Regions from separate parts of the Micrococcus luteus genome, predicted to be linked through region 2. Evidence: riboswitches for the same ligand, from Rfam matches in the RefSeq annotation. Region 2 holds a riboswitch; each other region holds the start of a gene.
The links. A riboswitch is a leader RNA that binds a small molecule or an ion and turns the genes downstream of it on or off. The one in region 2 is predicted to bind S-adenosylmethionine.
Positions count from the first base shown of each region.

Region 1 (4,176 bases), on a different contig from region 2:
CCGAGGCCGGCATCGCCCTCCCCACGCAGGACGACTGGCGTGAGCTGAAGGCCTCCGTCATGGAGCACGGCATCTTCAACCGCAACCTGCAGGCCGTCCCGCCGACGGGCTCGATCTCCTACATCAACAACTCGACCTCCTCGATCCACCCGGTGGCCTCGAAGATCGAGATCCGCAAGGAGGGCAAGCTCGGCCGCGTCTACTACCCGGCGCCGTACCTCACCAACGAGAACCTCGAGTACTACGAGGACGCGTACGAGATCGGCTACGAGAAGATCATCGACACGTACGCCGCGGCGACGCAGCACGTGGACCAGGGTCTGTCCCTGACGCTGTTCTTCAAGGACACGGCCACCACCCGTGACCTGAACCGCGCGCAGATCTACGCGTGGACGAAGGGCATCAAGACGATCTACTACATCCGCCTGCGCCAGCTCGCGCTGGAGGGCACCGAGGTCGAGGGCTGCGTCAGCTGCATGCTCTGACAGCCAGCCCTTCGAGGCGGGAAATCCGGCGTATTCCGCGCTTCTGAGCGCAGGTGCGCTCGATTTCCCGCCTCGAAGCGGGGCGGCGCGCCTGGCCGGGCGGGGCGGGCCCACGACGTCGCGAGCCCGGACCCGCCCGAGTGGCTGCCGCTGCCCCTGCGGGCCTAGACTGTCCCGGACCCGCGCCCCGATGACCGTGCTCCCGAGAGCCCCCGGAATCCGCGGATTCTCAACGAATTCTTCTGAAGGATGTGCCCTGCCGTGACCGAGACCCAGCAGTCCCACCTCGTCGAGGCGATCAACTGGAACCGCATTCAGGACGAGAAGGACGTGGAGGTGTGGAACCGCCTCGTCAACAACTTCTGGCTGCCGGAGAAGGTGCCGCTGTCCAACGACGTCCAGTCCTGGTCCCACCTCACGGACGAGGAGCGACTGCTCTCCATGCGCGTGTTCACGGGCCTGACGCTGCTGGACACGATCCAGGGCACCGTGGGCGCCGTCTCCCTCATCCCGGACGCCATGACCCCGCACGAGGAGGCCGTCCTCACGAACATCGCGTTCATGGAGTCGGTGCACGCGAAGTCGTACTCCTCGATCTTCTCCACGCTGGCCTCCACCCCGGAGATCGACGAGGCGTTCCGCTGGTCCCGTGAGAACCGGAACCTGCAGGCCAAGGCCGGCCTGATCGTGGAGCGCTATGACGGCCAGGACCCGTACAAGAAGAAGATCGCCTCCACCCTGCTCGAGTCCTTCCTCTTCTACTCGGGCTTCTACTGGCCCATGTACCTCTCCGCGCACGCCCGCCTCACCAACACCGCCGACCTGATCCGCCTGATCATCCGCGACGAGGCCGTGCACGGGTACTACATCGGCTACAAGTACCAGCGGAGCATCGAGACCCTGCCGGAGGAGAAGCGGGAGGAGCTCAAGGCCTTCACCTTCGAGCTGCTGTTCGAGCTGTACGAGAACGAGGTCGAGTACACCCATGACCTCTACGACGCCCTCGGCCTGGCCGAGGACGTGAAGAAGTTCCTGCACTACAACGCGAACAAGGCGCTGATGAACCTGGGCTACGAGCCCATGTTCCCGGCCGAGACCACGAACGTGAACCCCGCCATCCTCTCCGCGCTCTCCCCGAACTCGGACGAGAACCACGACTTCTTCTCCGGCTCCGGCTCCTCCTACGTGATCGGCAAGGCCGAGAACACCGAGGACGAGGACTGGGACTTCTGATCCCGTCCGCCTGAGGCCCTTGATGGGCCCCGCCGTCCGCAGGCCACCACGACGCCGGCCCGCACCTTCCCGTGAAGGTGCGGGCCGGCGTCGTGGTGGGGAGGGGTGCCACCGGCCACTGGATGGCAGGGGTTTGTCATATGGCGACACATGACGCGGGCCGGAGGCGGGGTCCAGCCCTCCGAGAGGTCGGGAAATGAGACCTGTGTCACGTCGTTCCTTCCACGGCGCCCCGGTGTGGTTGACTTTTTCCCTGCACCGGTGACGACGCCGGGGCGCCCCTCACCATCTTGAGCGGCCGAGAGATCTGGCTCGACGACGCCGCAGCAACCACACCCCCACCGACCGGGCGCAGGTGCTAACGCCAGGACCGATGGAAAGGACGGGAATGTCGTCTACCCCTGCTCTCAGCACGTCTGCGCATCCCATGGGCACGCCCATGATCGAGGTGCGTGGTCTCGAGAAGACCTTCCGCCAGGGCGCGAAGGAGATCCGTGCGCTGCGCGGCGTCGACCTCGCCGTGGCCCCGGGCCGCATCCATGGGATCATCGGCCAGTCCGGCGCGGGCAAGTCCACGCTCGTGCGGTGCCTGACCCTGCTCGAGCCCCCGACCTCCGGGACGGTCTCCGTGGCGGGCAAGGACCTGACCCGGGAGTCGCGCTCCGGCCTGCTGGACTCCCGCCGCCGGATCGGCATGGTCTTCCAGCACGCCAACCTGTTCTCCTCCCGGACCGCCCGCGACAACGTGGCCTATCCGCTCGAGGTCGCCGGCGGGTCCGATGCCACCGCGCGTCGGGCGCGCGCAGACGAGCTGCTCGCTCTGGTGGGTCTCGAGGGCTTCGAAGGGTCCTACCCGGCGCAGCTGTCCGGCGGTCAGAAGCAGCGGGTGGGCATCGCTCGCGCGCTCGCGTCGGACCCCGACGTGCTGCTCTGCGACGAGCCCACCTCGGCCCTCGACCCCGCGAGCACGGAGGGTGTCCTGACCCTGATCGAGGACCTTTCCCGGCGCCTGGGCCTGACCGTCCTGGTCATCACCCACGAGATGCACGTGGTCAAGCGACTGTGCCACGAGGTGTCCCTCCTGCAGGACGGGCGGATCGTCCAGTCCGGCGACCTCGGGGACGTGGCGTCCGACCTCGACTCGCCGCTGTCCGCCGCGTTGCTGCCGTTGCCCACGCCCCATGCCGCTCGGGACCAGCGCCTCGTGGAGGTGCTCGGCCGGGGCCGGGCCGCCTCCCTGCCCATCACCCAGCTGGTCCGCGACGCGGGCGCCGGCGACGTCGAGATCCTGGCCGGCACCGTCGAGGACCTCGCGGGGGAGCGCTTCTCCCACCAGCTCCTGGGCCTGTCCGCCACGGAGGCCTCGGCCGACGCCGTGGTGGCGCGCCTGCAGGAGGCAGGCCTGACCGCTCGCGTCCGCACGGCTCGGCAGGCAGCCCAGGACCACGTCACCGCGGATGAGATCGGAGGAGCCCGATGACCTGGCTCGAGAAGCTGACCACGAACCCGGCGATCACCGAGGCCCTGCCTGAGGCGGTCGTGGAGACGTTGCTGATGGTGGCGATCTCCGGCGTCGCCACCGTGCTGATCGGCGGCCTCCTGGGCATCGTGCTGCATGTGACCCGTCCGGGGGGATTGAATCCCATGCCCGCCCTCTACACGGTGCTGTCCGCCGTGATCGTCAACATCACGAGGTCGATCCCGTACGCCATCCTCATGGTGGCGCTCATCCCGCTGACCAAGTGGCTCGTGGGCACGGCGATCGGGCCCATCGCGGCGACCATCTCCCTGACCATCGGCACCGCGCCGTTCTTCGCGCGCCTTGTGGAGTCGGCGCTGCGTGAGATCCCCTCGGGCACCGTGGACGCCGCGCAGGTCATGGGCTCCACCCGTGGCCAGGTGATCCGCAAGGTCCTCCTCCCGGAAGCCATGCCCGGCCTGATCGCGGCGACGACCACCACCCTGGTGACGCTCGTGGGCTACTCGGCCATGGCCGGCCTGATCGGCGGCGGCGGCCTCGGCCGCCTCGCCTACAACTACGGCTACCAGCGATTCCAGACCGAGGTGATGGTCGTGACCATCGTCGTCATCGTCGTCCTGGTGCAGCTCATCCAGTGGATCGGCGACCTGCTGATCCGCCGCATGGACCACCGCTGACCTCTCACCTTCTTCTTCATCTCTCCACCCCTCCGATACGAAAGGCCCCTCCCATGGCTCTGTCACCCCTCTCCCGCCGCACCGCCCTCGGCGCCGGCACCGCCGCTCTCGCCCTCGCCCTCTCCGCCTGCGGCGCCAGCGGCTCCGACTCGGCGGCCTCCTCCGCCCCCACCCCGGACCCGGCGAATCCCGTCGTCGTGAAGGTGGGTGCGAACCCCGTGCCGCACGCCCAGATCCTCGAGTTCGTGGACGAGAACCTCGCGAAGGAGGCGGGCATCGATCTGGAGATCCAGGAGTTCGA
Region 1 covers NZ_JAKRLB010000013.1:36,830-41,005, forward strand. Annotated here, with positions in the region: gene nrdE (class 1b ribonucleoside-diphosphate reductase subunit alpha) at 1-485, shown strand, start outside; gene nrdF (class 1b ribonucleoside-diphosphate reductase subunit beta) at 735-1,718, shown strand; SAM riboswitch class I at 2,001-2,098, shown strand; gene MF605_RS07330 (methionine ABC transporter ATP-binding protein) at 2,158-3,198, shown strand; gene MF605_RS07335 (methionine ABC transporter permease) at 3,195-3,875, shown strand; gene MF605_RS07340 (MetQ/NlpA family ABC transporter substrate-binding protein) at 3,929-4,176, shown strand, end outside.
Region 1: linked by a shared signal. The riboswitch ahead of MF605_RS07330 (methionine ABC transporter ATP-binding protein) and the one ahead of MF605_RS03350 (flavin reductase family protein) in region 2 are both predicted to bind S-adenosylmethionine.

Region 2 (4,176 bases):
ACGCTCGTGGCCGGCGGCGCCGCGGCGGCCGTGTCCGGGGTGGTGGGGGTGCTCTCCCGGATCGGGTGGAGCCGGCGGATGAGCTCCGGAGACCGGCCCACCACCCTGCTGGCCGTGATCTGCCTGGGTGCGGTGGCCGGCGTCGCGGTGTTCCTCGCCGCGGACCTGCTGGACCTGCCGGCCCTGCTGTGGGTGGGCGCCGCGGTGCACGGCCTGACGGTGCTGGGCGCCAACGTGGTGGTCAACGCGGGCCTGCTGAGCGAGGTGCCGGCCGAGCGGCTCGGCCGTGCGACCGGGGCGAACTCGATGGGCATGTACGCCGGCTTCGCCCTGGGCCCACTGCTGATGGGCGTGCTGCGCGACGTCACGGGCGACTACCGGGCCGGCTTCGCGGTCGTCGCGCTCGGGTATCTGCTGGCCCTGGGCGTGGTGCTGCTGCTGCGTCGCCACGTGGGCCGGCGGGGCGCGGCCTGACGCGCAGGGCCAGGACGAGGCCCACCCCGGAGGACCGCGCCTCAGCGACATCACCGCAGTGCAGCCCTGCGGTGATGTCGCAGCGCCGCGGTCGAACGGGCGTGCGGCGCAGTGCGCGGCGGGGCGTGGACGCCTGACACACGACGACGCCCCCGGTCCATACGGACCGGGGGCGTCGGAAGCCGTGCGTCAGGCGAAGATCAGAGCTTCGTCACGTTGGCGGCCTGGAGGCCCTTGGGGCCGTCCTGGGTCTCGAACTCGACGCGGTCGTTCTCCTGGAGCTCCTTGAAGCCCGAGCCCTGGATGGCGGAGAAGTGCACGAACACGTCCGCGGAGTTGTCCTCGGGGGCGATGAAGCCGTAGCCCTTCTCAGCGTTGAACCACTTGACAGTACCGACAGCCATGATGGTGTCCTTTCGATGTGCCCCCGCGGTGCGGTGGCGGTGTTGGACCGCGGCCCGGATGTGGGACGCGGGTGAAGCGGCGAGACTGAACCGCTTGCCCAACACTCATCGACGCCGGCGATGCCGGGCTGACGAGCAGTGAAGATGGCGGGATACAGCTTGATCAACTTCAGGCTCCATCATTGCACGGATCTCGCCGACCGGGAACCAGGGGCCCGATTGTTCACCTGGAGTTCGCTCAGAGCGCGCGCAGGCCGTGGAAGAGATTGCGGTGCAGGGCGGCCGGGGGAGCGGCGTCCGTGTGATCCGCGAAGGCCGTCACCTCCAGCAGCACCACCGTGTGGTCGCCCGCCGGGACCTCGGCGTGCACCCGCGTCTCGAGCCAGAGCGAGGAGCCCCCGATCAGCAGGGCGTCGTGCGGGCTGCGGTGCACGTCCAGACCGGCGAAGCGGTCGCCCTCGCGGGAGGCCAGCTGACGGCACAGCGGCGTCTGGTCCGCCGCGAGCAGGGAGACGCCGATCGCCCCGGCCCGGCGCAGGCGCGGCCAGGTGCGGGAGCTGTTCTGTGCGGAGAAGGACACGAGGGCCGGCTCCCAGGAGATGCCCACGCCGAAGGACGAGGACACCATCACCTCGGGGACGTCGTCGGCGAGGCCCGCCAGCGCGACGACCCCGGTGGGGAATGCCGAGAGGCCGGAGCGGAGGTTGCCGAGGGACAGGTCGGTGTCCCACGCGGCGGTGTGGGGTTCGTGGGTCAGGGTCATGGCGCGCGTCCTCTTCCGATGACTGGCGCGGCTCCGCAGACGGCGGGAACGCGGATCGCCCGGATCCGCGGAGGCGCGGTACTTGCCCGTCGGGGTGTCCGAGGGGCCGAATCATCACCTGGAGCACCCCACTACTGCGTGAGAGGGTTGCCGTCCCGCCGGCCAGGGCCGTGAATGACGGGAACTCGTGATTCTGGGGATCAGCCTACGGAGGGGTCCGTGGGGTGGTCAAAGCGCGGCGGTCGCGCGGCGTCATCCGAGCTGCCCGATGTGATGCTTGACACACCGCGCATCGCCAGCCAGGATCAAGCCACTCGAGAGGGGGGCTCGAGACCGCAGCCCGCGGCCCCGCAATCGGTTCTCTGAGAGGGATCGGATCATGCGGATGGACATCGAGAAGAAGCGTGCGGCATTGTCGGCCGCCGTGGTCGTCGCGGCTCTCCTCGGTATCGCCATCTCGGGATGCTCCGCTTCCCCGGGCAGCGTCTCCTCCACCGCGAAGGCATCCACCGCTGCGGCGTTCTCCGTCACCGTGACGTCAGCGGCCCCCTCGGCAACCCGGTCGGCCTCCGCCACCGGTTCGTCCGCGTCGTCACCCGCCGGTGAAGAAGCACTCCCCGCCGCGCTGTTCGAGGAGGACGGGATGACGTTGGTCGAGTACACGCGCCGGCATCCGGATGCGGACTATCTCGACCCGGAGAAGGAGTCCGTCCTGAAGGAGGCGGTCGGGACGGGCACACAGCAGATCACCGTGGACGCCCAACAGGGTGCGGTCCTTCGGGTCATCGTGCTGTGTCCTTCGGATGCCACCGGTGAGACGGAGATCCTGACCTCACGGGGTGGCGGGGGAACGAAGACCTGGATGGCCGGGTCGGAGGCGCTGTGCGGCGGCTGGTCGGCGGCGACTCCCCCCGTGGATGAGGCGGGGCCGATGACGTTCACCGCCACGGTGGACAACGACAAGCCGTTCCGGATGGTGCTGACCGCACCCTCCGCATGAGGCCGCCATCACGACGGCGGATGACGGCGCGGGGAGGACGGAGGCGCTCAGCGTCGGTCGCGGCCGCGCAGCGCGTCCAGCTGCCGGCGGTCCCGCTTGGTGGGCCGGCCCGCGCCGCGCTCGCGGTACGGCACCGCGAGCAGCTCACGCGGCACGGGCGGCGGGGAGTGGTCCACATACTGCTGCCGGGCCACGGGGGCACCCACCCGCTTGGCGATCAGCCCCGTGACCTCGAGGATCCGCTCACGTCCGTCCTGGCGCACCCGCACCCGGTTCCCGACGACGACGGGCGTCGCCGCCTTCACGGGCTCGCCGTCGATGCGCACGTGGCCTGCGCGCACGGCCGCCGTGGCCGCCGACCGGGTCTTGTACAGCCGCACGGCCCACAGCCACGCGTCGATGCGGACGCCGCTCACGCCCGCCCCCTCACGCGAAGCGGGCGCGGATCGCGGCGCCGTGCGCGGGCAGGCGCTCGTCCTCGGCCAGCACGCCGATCCCGTCCGCGACCTCCTCGAGCCCGGTCTCCGTGTAGCGGATGCGCTGCTGCAGGCGCAGGAACGTCACCGTGTTCAGACCGGAGGAGTGCCGGGCCGTCCCCGAGGTGGGGAGCACATGGTTGGACCCGGCCGAGTAGTCGCCCAGCGGCACGGGGGCGTACGGGCCCACGAACACGGCGCCGGCGTTGCGGATGCGCCCCACGAGGGCCTCGGGGTCGCGCGTCTGGATCTCGAGGTGCTCGGTGGCGTAGCGGTCGGAGACCTCCACGGCCTGGTCCATGTCCCGCACCAGCAGCACGCCGGACTGGGGGCCGGTGAGGGCCTCGCGGATCTGGTCCTCGTGGAACGCCCCGGGCACCTGCGCCTCGATCGCCGCCAGCACGTCCCGGAGCAGGTCCTCGGAGTCCGTGATGAGCACGGAGGCGGCCAGCGGGTCGTGCTCGGACTGGCTGATCAGGTCCGCGGCCACCCAGTCGGCGCGGGCGGTGCCGTCCGCGATCACGGCGATCTCGCTCGGCCCGGCCTCGGCGTCCACGCCGATCACGCCCTGCAGGGCGCGCTTCGCGGCGGCCACGTACACGTTGCCGGGCCCCGTCACCAGGTCGACGGGCGCGCAGAGCCACCCGCCGTCGTCGTCCTGGACGCCGTGCGCCAGCATGGCCACGGCCTGGGCGCCGCCGGCCGCGTAGACCTCGTCCACGCCGAGCAGCGCGCACGCGGCGAGCACGGTGGGGTGGGGCAGGCCGCCGTGGTCCCGCTGCGGGGGCGAGGTCACCGCGAGGCTCCCCACGCCGGCGGCCTGCGCGGGCACCACGTTCATCACCACCGAGGAGGGGTACACGGCGCGGCCGCCGGGCACGTACAGGCCCACGCGGCCCACGGGGGTCCAGTGGTTCTCCACGACGGCGCCCTCGCCGAGCTCGACCGTGGAGTCCTGGGGGTGCTGGGCGTCGTGCACGAGCCGGGCCCGGCGGATCGACTCCTCCAGGGCGGCGCGCACCCGCGGGTCGAGCCCGGCCAGGGCGGCCTCGAGCGCCT
Region 2 covers NZ_JAKRLB010000005.1:42,532-46,707, forward strand. Annotated here, with positions in the region: gene MF605_RS03340 (MFS transporter) at 1-474, shown strand, start outside; gene MF605_RS03345 (cold-shock protein) at 675-878, opposite strand; gene MF605_RS03350 (flavin reductase family protein) at 1,117-1,641, opposite strand; SAM riboswitch class IV at 1,715-1,834, opposite strand; gene MF605_RS03355 (hypothetical protein) at 2,027-2,641, shown strand; gene MF605_RS03360 (Hsp15 family ribosome-associated heat shock protein) at 2,689-3,057, opposite strand; gene hisD (histidinol dehydrogenase) at 3,068-4,176, opposite strand, start outside.

Region 3 (4,176 bases), on a different contig from region 2:
CGGCACGGTCCACGGCACGTCGCGCTCGGCCAGGGCCGCGGCGAGCCCGTCGAGGAGGGCCAGGCGCCGGGGCAGGTGCGCTGCGGGGTCCCGCTCGGGCGCCCACCGCGCGGCGGGGGCGGCGCCGACCTCGTGGGCCCGCGTCATCCGGAGGACGCCGACGTCCTCGAGCACCAGCACGCGGTGGAACTGCCCGCCCTCCTCCACGGACGCCGCGGCCCAGTCGGCTGTGCGGAGCCGGCGGGCGAGGGCGGGGTCGAGGCCGGGGCGGAGGTGCTGCAGGGCGCGGTGGACCAGCTCGAGCTCGCTGGGGGCAGGCGGGGAGACCACACGACCACGCTAACCCTCCCTCCGCCCTCCCGGACTTTCGAACGTGACATCGGGGGAATGGGGACTTTCGAACGGGAGAAAGGCCCCACCTCACGTTCGAAAGCGCCCGGGGGGAGAGGGGCGGGCCGATACTGGAGGGCATGCCCGCCACCCCGCGCACGTCCCGCACCCCGGCCGTCCGACCCGCCCCCGCGCTGCCCGCCCCCTCGGCGCGCACGGTGCGGTGGGAGATCGCGATCGTCCTCGGCCTCTCCCTGGGGAAGTCGGCGGTCTACGCGATCGTCCAGCTCATCGACAAGGCCACCCAGGCCCCGCTCGGCGAGCAGACCACCGTCCTCAACCCGGCCCTGGCCGACCGCTGGGCCTTCGACCTGACCTATCAGCTGCTCGGCATCGGATTCGCGCTCGTGCCGGTGGCCCTCGTGCTGCACCTGATGCACCTGCGCGGCCGGGACCCGTTCCGGGTGCTCGGCCTCGACCTGCGCCGCCCCGGCCGCGACTTGGCCTGGGGCCTGGGCCTGTTCGCGGCCATCGGGTTGGGCACGCTCGGCGTCTACGCCGCCGGCCGGGCCCTGGGCCTCACGACGGCGATCGTCGGCTCGGCGCTCGGGGAGAGCTGGTACCAGGTGCCGGTCCTGCTGCTCTCCGCGCTGCGGCACGGACTGCTGGAGGAGGTCATCGTGGGCGCCTGGCTCGTCGACCGGCTCGGGTATCTGCAGCGGCTGCGCGCCGCGGGCCTGGCGCACGATCCGGCGCCGGCCGTGCCGTCGTCGTGGGTGAGCGCCGAGGGGCTGTACCTGCCGACCCGCGCGGCCGTCGTGGTGCTCGCCCTCGCGCTGCTGCGCGGGGCGTACCACCTGTACCAGGGGATCGGGCCGGGCGTGGGCAACGCCCTGATGGGCGTGGTGTTCGCGCTCGTGTTCCTGCGGGTGCGCCGGGTGATGCCGCTGGTCATCGCGCACGCGCTGCTGGACGCCGTCGGGTTCGTCGGCTACCCGCTGCTGGCGCGGGCGGGGCTGCTCGGCTGAGCGGCCCCGCCTCCGCGCTCAGAGCGTGACCTCGCCCTTCGGGGTGCGGAAGGTGACCGAGACGATGCCCGGGGTGCCGGAGGGCGCGACGTACTCGATGTTCACGTCCTGGACCTGGCCGTCCTCGTCGTCGCCGAGCCACTCGGCGAGGCGCTCGGGGGAGCCGGCGATGTTCAGGCGCTCGATGGTGGCCTGCGGCTCGGCCGCCTGCGAGGGGTGCATGTCCTCCTGACCGTCGGCCCAGCGCAGGATGAACGGCAGCTGCGGGTCCGCGAGGGTTCCCTTGACGCCGATCTGCCGCCAGGACAGCTCCCGGCCGTCCGGGAAGCGACGGTTGCCGGGGACGGCCTCACGGCCGAGGCGGCGCTCGAACCGGCCGATGTCCGTGGTGGCCACCGCCCAGCTCATCCAGCCGCCGCCCTGCTCGGTGCGGGCGCGCACGAGCTGGCCGAACGGCGCGCTGAGGGAGGCCGGGTGGTCCAGAGCCTCGACGACCTCCAGATACTGCCTGCCCGCCATGGGGAACAGGGCGTTCTGCGTGCCGAAGCGGGGGTGGACACCGCCCTTGATCCGCTCGATGCCCAGCGTCTCGGCGATGCGGGCGACCGTGGCGTCCAGGCCCTCGGGGCCGGCGGCGTAGGACACGTGGTCCATGCGACAGGTGTGCACTGCGCTGTTCCTCTCCGTTCCCGGGCTGCCCCGGGGGTTGACCTGGTGCGAGTCGCGGGGCGTCGAGCCCTTGACGGGTCGGGCGCCCCGTGCGGAGAGCGTATCCGCGGGTGACACGCGTGACGAAATCGTGGCGGGGCGGCGGGCTACACTCGGAGGCACGGTCACGAGAGTCAGCAACAGGCCCCGGCATGCTGACCGGCAACCCTCCTTCCGCGGTGGGGTGCCCCGGGTGACGACCAGGCCGGCCCCACAACGGACGCCGGCAAGCGCGGGCCGATCCCACGGCCCCTCTCGACGGCGCCGGGTCATCTCCGGCACCTCGACGACGCCGGTTCCCGGATCGGCACGTCGGCCGGCGGGCGGGGCGGCCGGGTCCGGCCCCTGAACCCCTCAGGAGGGTCCGCCATGACCGACCAGACCACCCAGACCCCCGACGCCTGGGGCTTCTCCACCGCGCAGGTCCACGCGGGCGTCGCCGTCGGCCAGCACGCCTTCGGTGCGACCGCCCTGCCGATCTTCCAGACCACCTCGTACGACTTCCCGTCCGCCCAGGTGGCCGCGGACCGGTTCGCGCTCAAGGACCTCGACCCGCTCTACACCCGCATCGGCAACCCGACGCAGGGCCCGGTGGAGGAGAAGATCGCCGCGCTCGAGGGCGGTGTGGGCGCGCTGCTGCTGGCCTCCGGCCAGGCGGCGACGACGTTCGCGATCCTCAACCTCGCCGGCGCCGGCGACCACGTGGTCGCCTCGGCCAGCCTCTACGGCGGCACGCAGAACCTGTTCAAGCACACCCTCGCCAAGGTCGGCGTCGAGACGACGTTCGTGACCGACCCGGACGACCTCGAGTCCTGGCGCGCCGCCGTCCGGCCGAACACCACGGCGTTCTTCGGCGAGACCCTCGGCAACCCGCGCGGGGACGTCCTGGACGTGCGCGCCGTCGCCGACGCCGCCCACGAGGCCGGCGTGCCGCTGATCGTGGACAACACGCTGGCCACCCCGTACCTGCTGCGGCCGATCGAGCACGGCGCCGACGTCGTCACCCACTCCGCCACGAAGTACCTCGGCGGGCACGCCGCGGCCATCGCGGGCGTGATCGTCGACGCCGGCACGTTCGACTACGCGCAGCACGCCGAGCGGTACCCCGGCTTCAACGAGCCGGACGAGTCGTACCACGGCCTCGTCTACGCGCGGGACCTCGGGGTGGGCTCGCCGCTCGGCGCCAACCTGGCCTTCATCCTCAAGGCGCGCGTGCAACTGCTGCGCGACTACGGCTCGGCCATCTCCCCGTTCAACGCGTTCCTGGTGAACCTCGGCCTGGAGACCCTGTCCCTGCGCATGGAGCGGCAGGTGGCCAACGCGGCCGCGGTGGCGCGCTGGCTGGAGGGCCGCGACGACGTCGAGCACGTGGTCTACGCCGGCCTGGAGTCCAGCCCGTGGCACGAGCGCGCCCAGCGCTACCTGCCGAAGGGCGCGGGCGCGTTCGTCTCCTTCGAGATCGCGGGCGGCCGCGAGGCCGGGGCCGCGTTCGTGGACGGGCTCACCCTGCACCACCACGTGGCCAACATCGGCGACGTCCGCTCGCTCGTGGTGCACCCGGCCTCCACCACCCACTCCCAGCTCACCGACGACGAGCAGCGCGCCGCCGGCGTCACCCCCGGCCTGGTGCGGCTCTCGCTCGGCGTGGAGGACATCGAGGACATCCTCGCCGACCTCGAGCGCGGCTTCGCGGCCGCCGCCCGCCGCGGCGACGACGACGCGGGGGAGCGGGCATGACCGCCGTCGCCACGCGTCCGTCGCGCACCGCGCTGCCCCGCGGCGGCCGCCACCGTCTGCGGGTCGGCGAGCTGCGCACCGAGACCGGCGGGCTGCTGCCCGACGTCGAGCTGGCCTACGAGACCTGGGGCACCCTCGCCGCCGACGGCGCCAACGCCGTGCTCGTGCTGCACGCCCTCACCGGCGACGCGCACGTGGCCGCGCACGAGGAGGACCCGACGCCGGGCTGGTGGGACGCCCTCGTCGGCCCGGGCCGCGCCGTGGACACGGACCGGTGGTTCGTGGTCGCCCCCGCCATGATCGGCGGCTGCCACGGCTCCACCGGGCCCTCGACGCCCGCGCCCGACGGGCGGCCCTGGGGCTCCCGGTTCCC
Region 3 covers NZ_JAKRLB010000004.1:127,741-131,916, forward strand. Annotated here, with positions in the region: gene MF605_RS03055 (phosphotransferase) at 1-330, opposite strand, end outside; gene MF605_RS03060 (CPBP family intramembrane glutamic endopeptidase) at 471-1,358, shown strand; gene MF605_RS03065 (VOC family protein) at 1,377-2,012, opposite strand; SAM riboswitch class IV at 2,190-2,305, shown strand; gene MF605_RS03070 (bifunctional o-acetylhomoserine/o-acetylserine sulfhydrylase) at 2,436-3,803, shown strand; gene metX (homoserine O-acetyltransferase MetX) at 3,800-4,176, shown strand, end outside.
Region 3: linked by a shared signal. The riboswitch ahead of MF605_RS03070 (bifunctional o-acetylhomoserine/o-acetylserine sulfhydrylase) and the one ahead of MF605_RS03350 (flavin reductase family protein) in region 2 are both predicted to bind S-adenosylmethionine.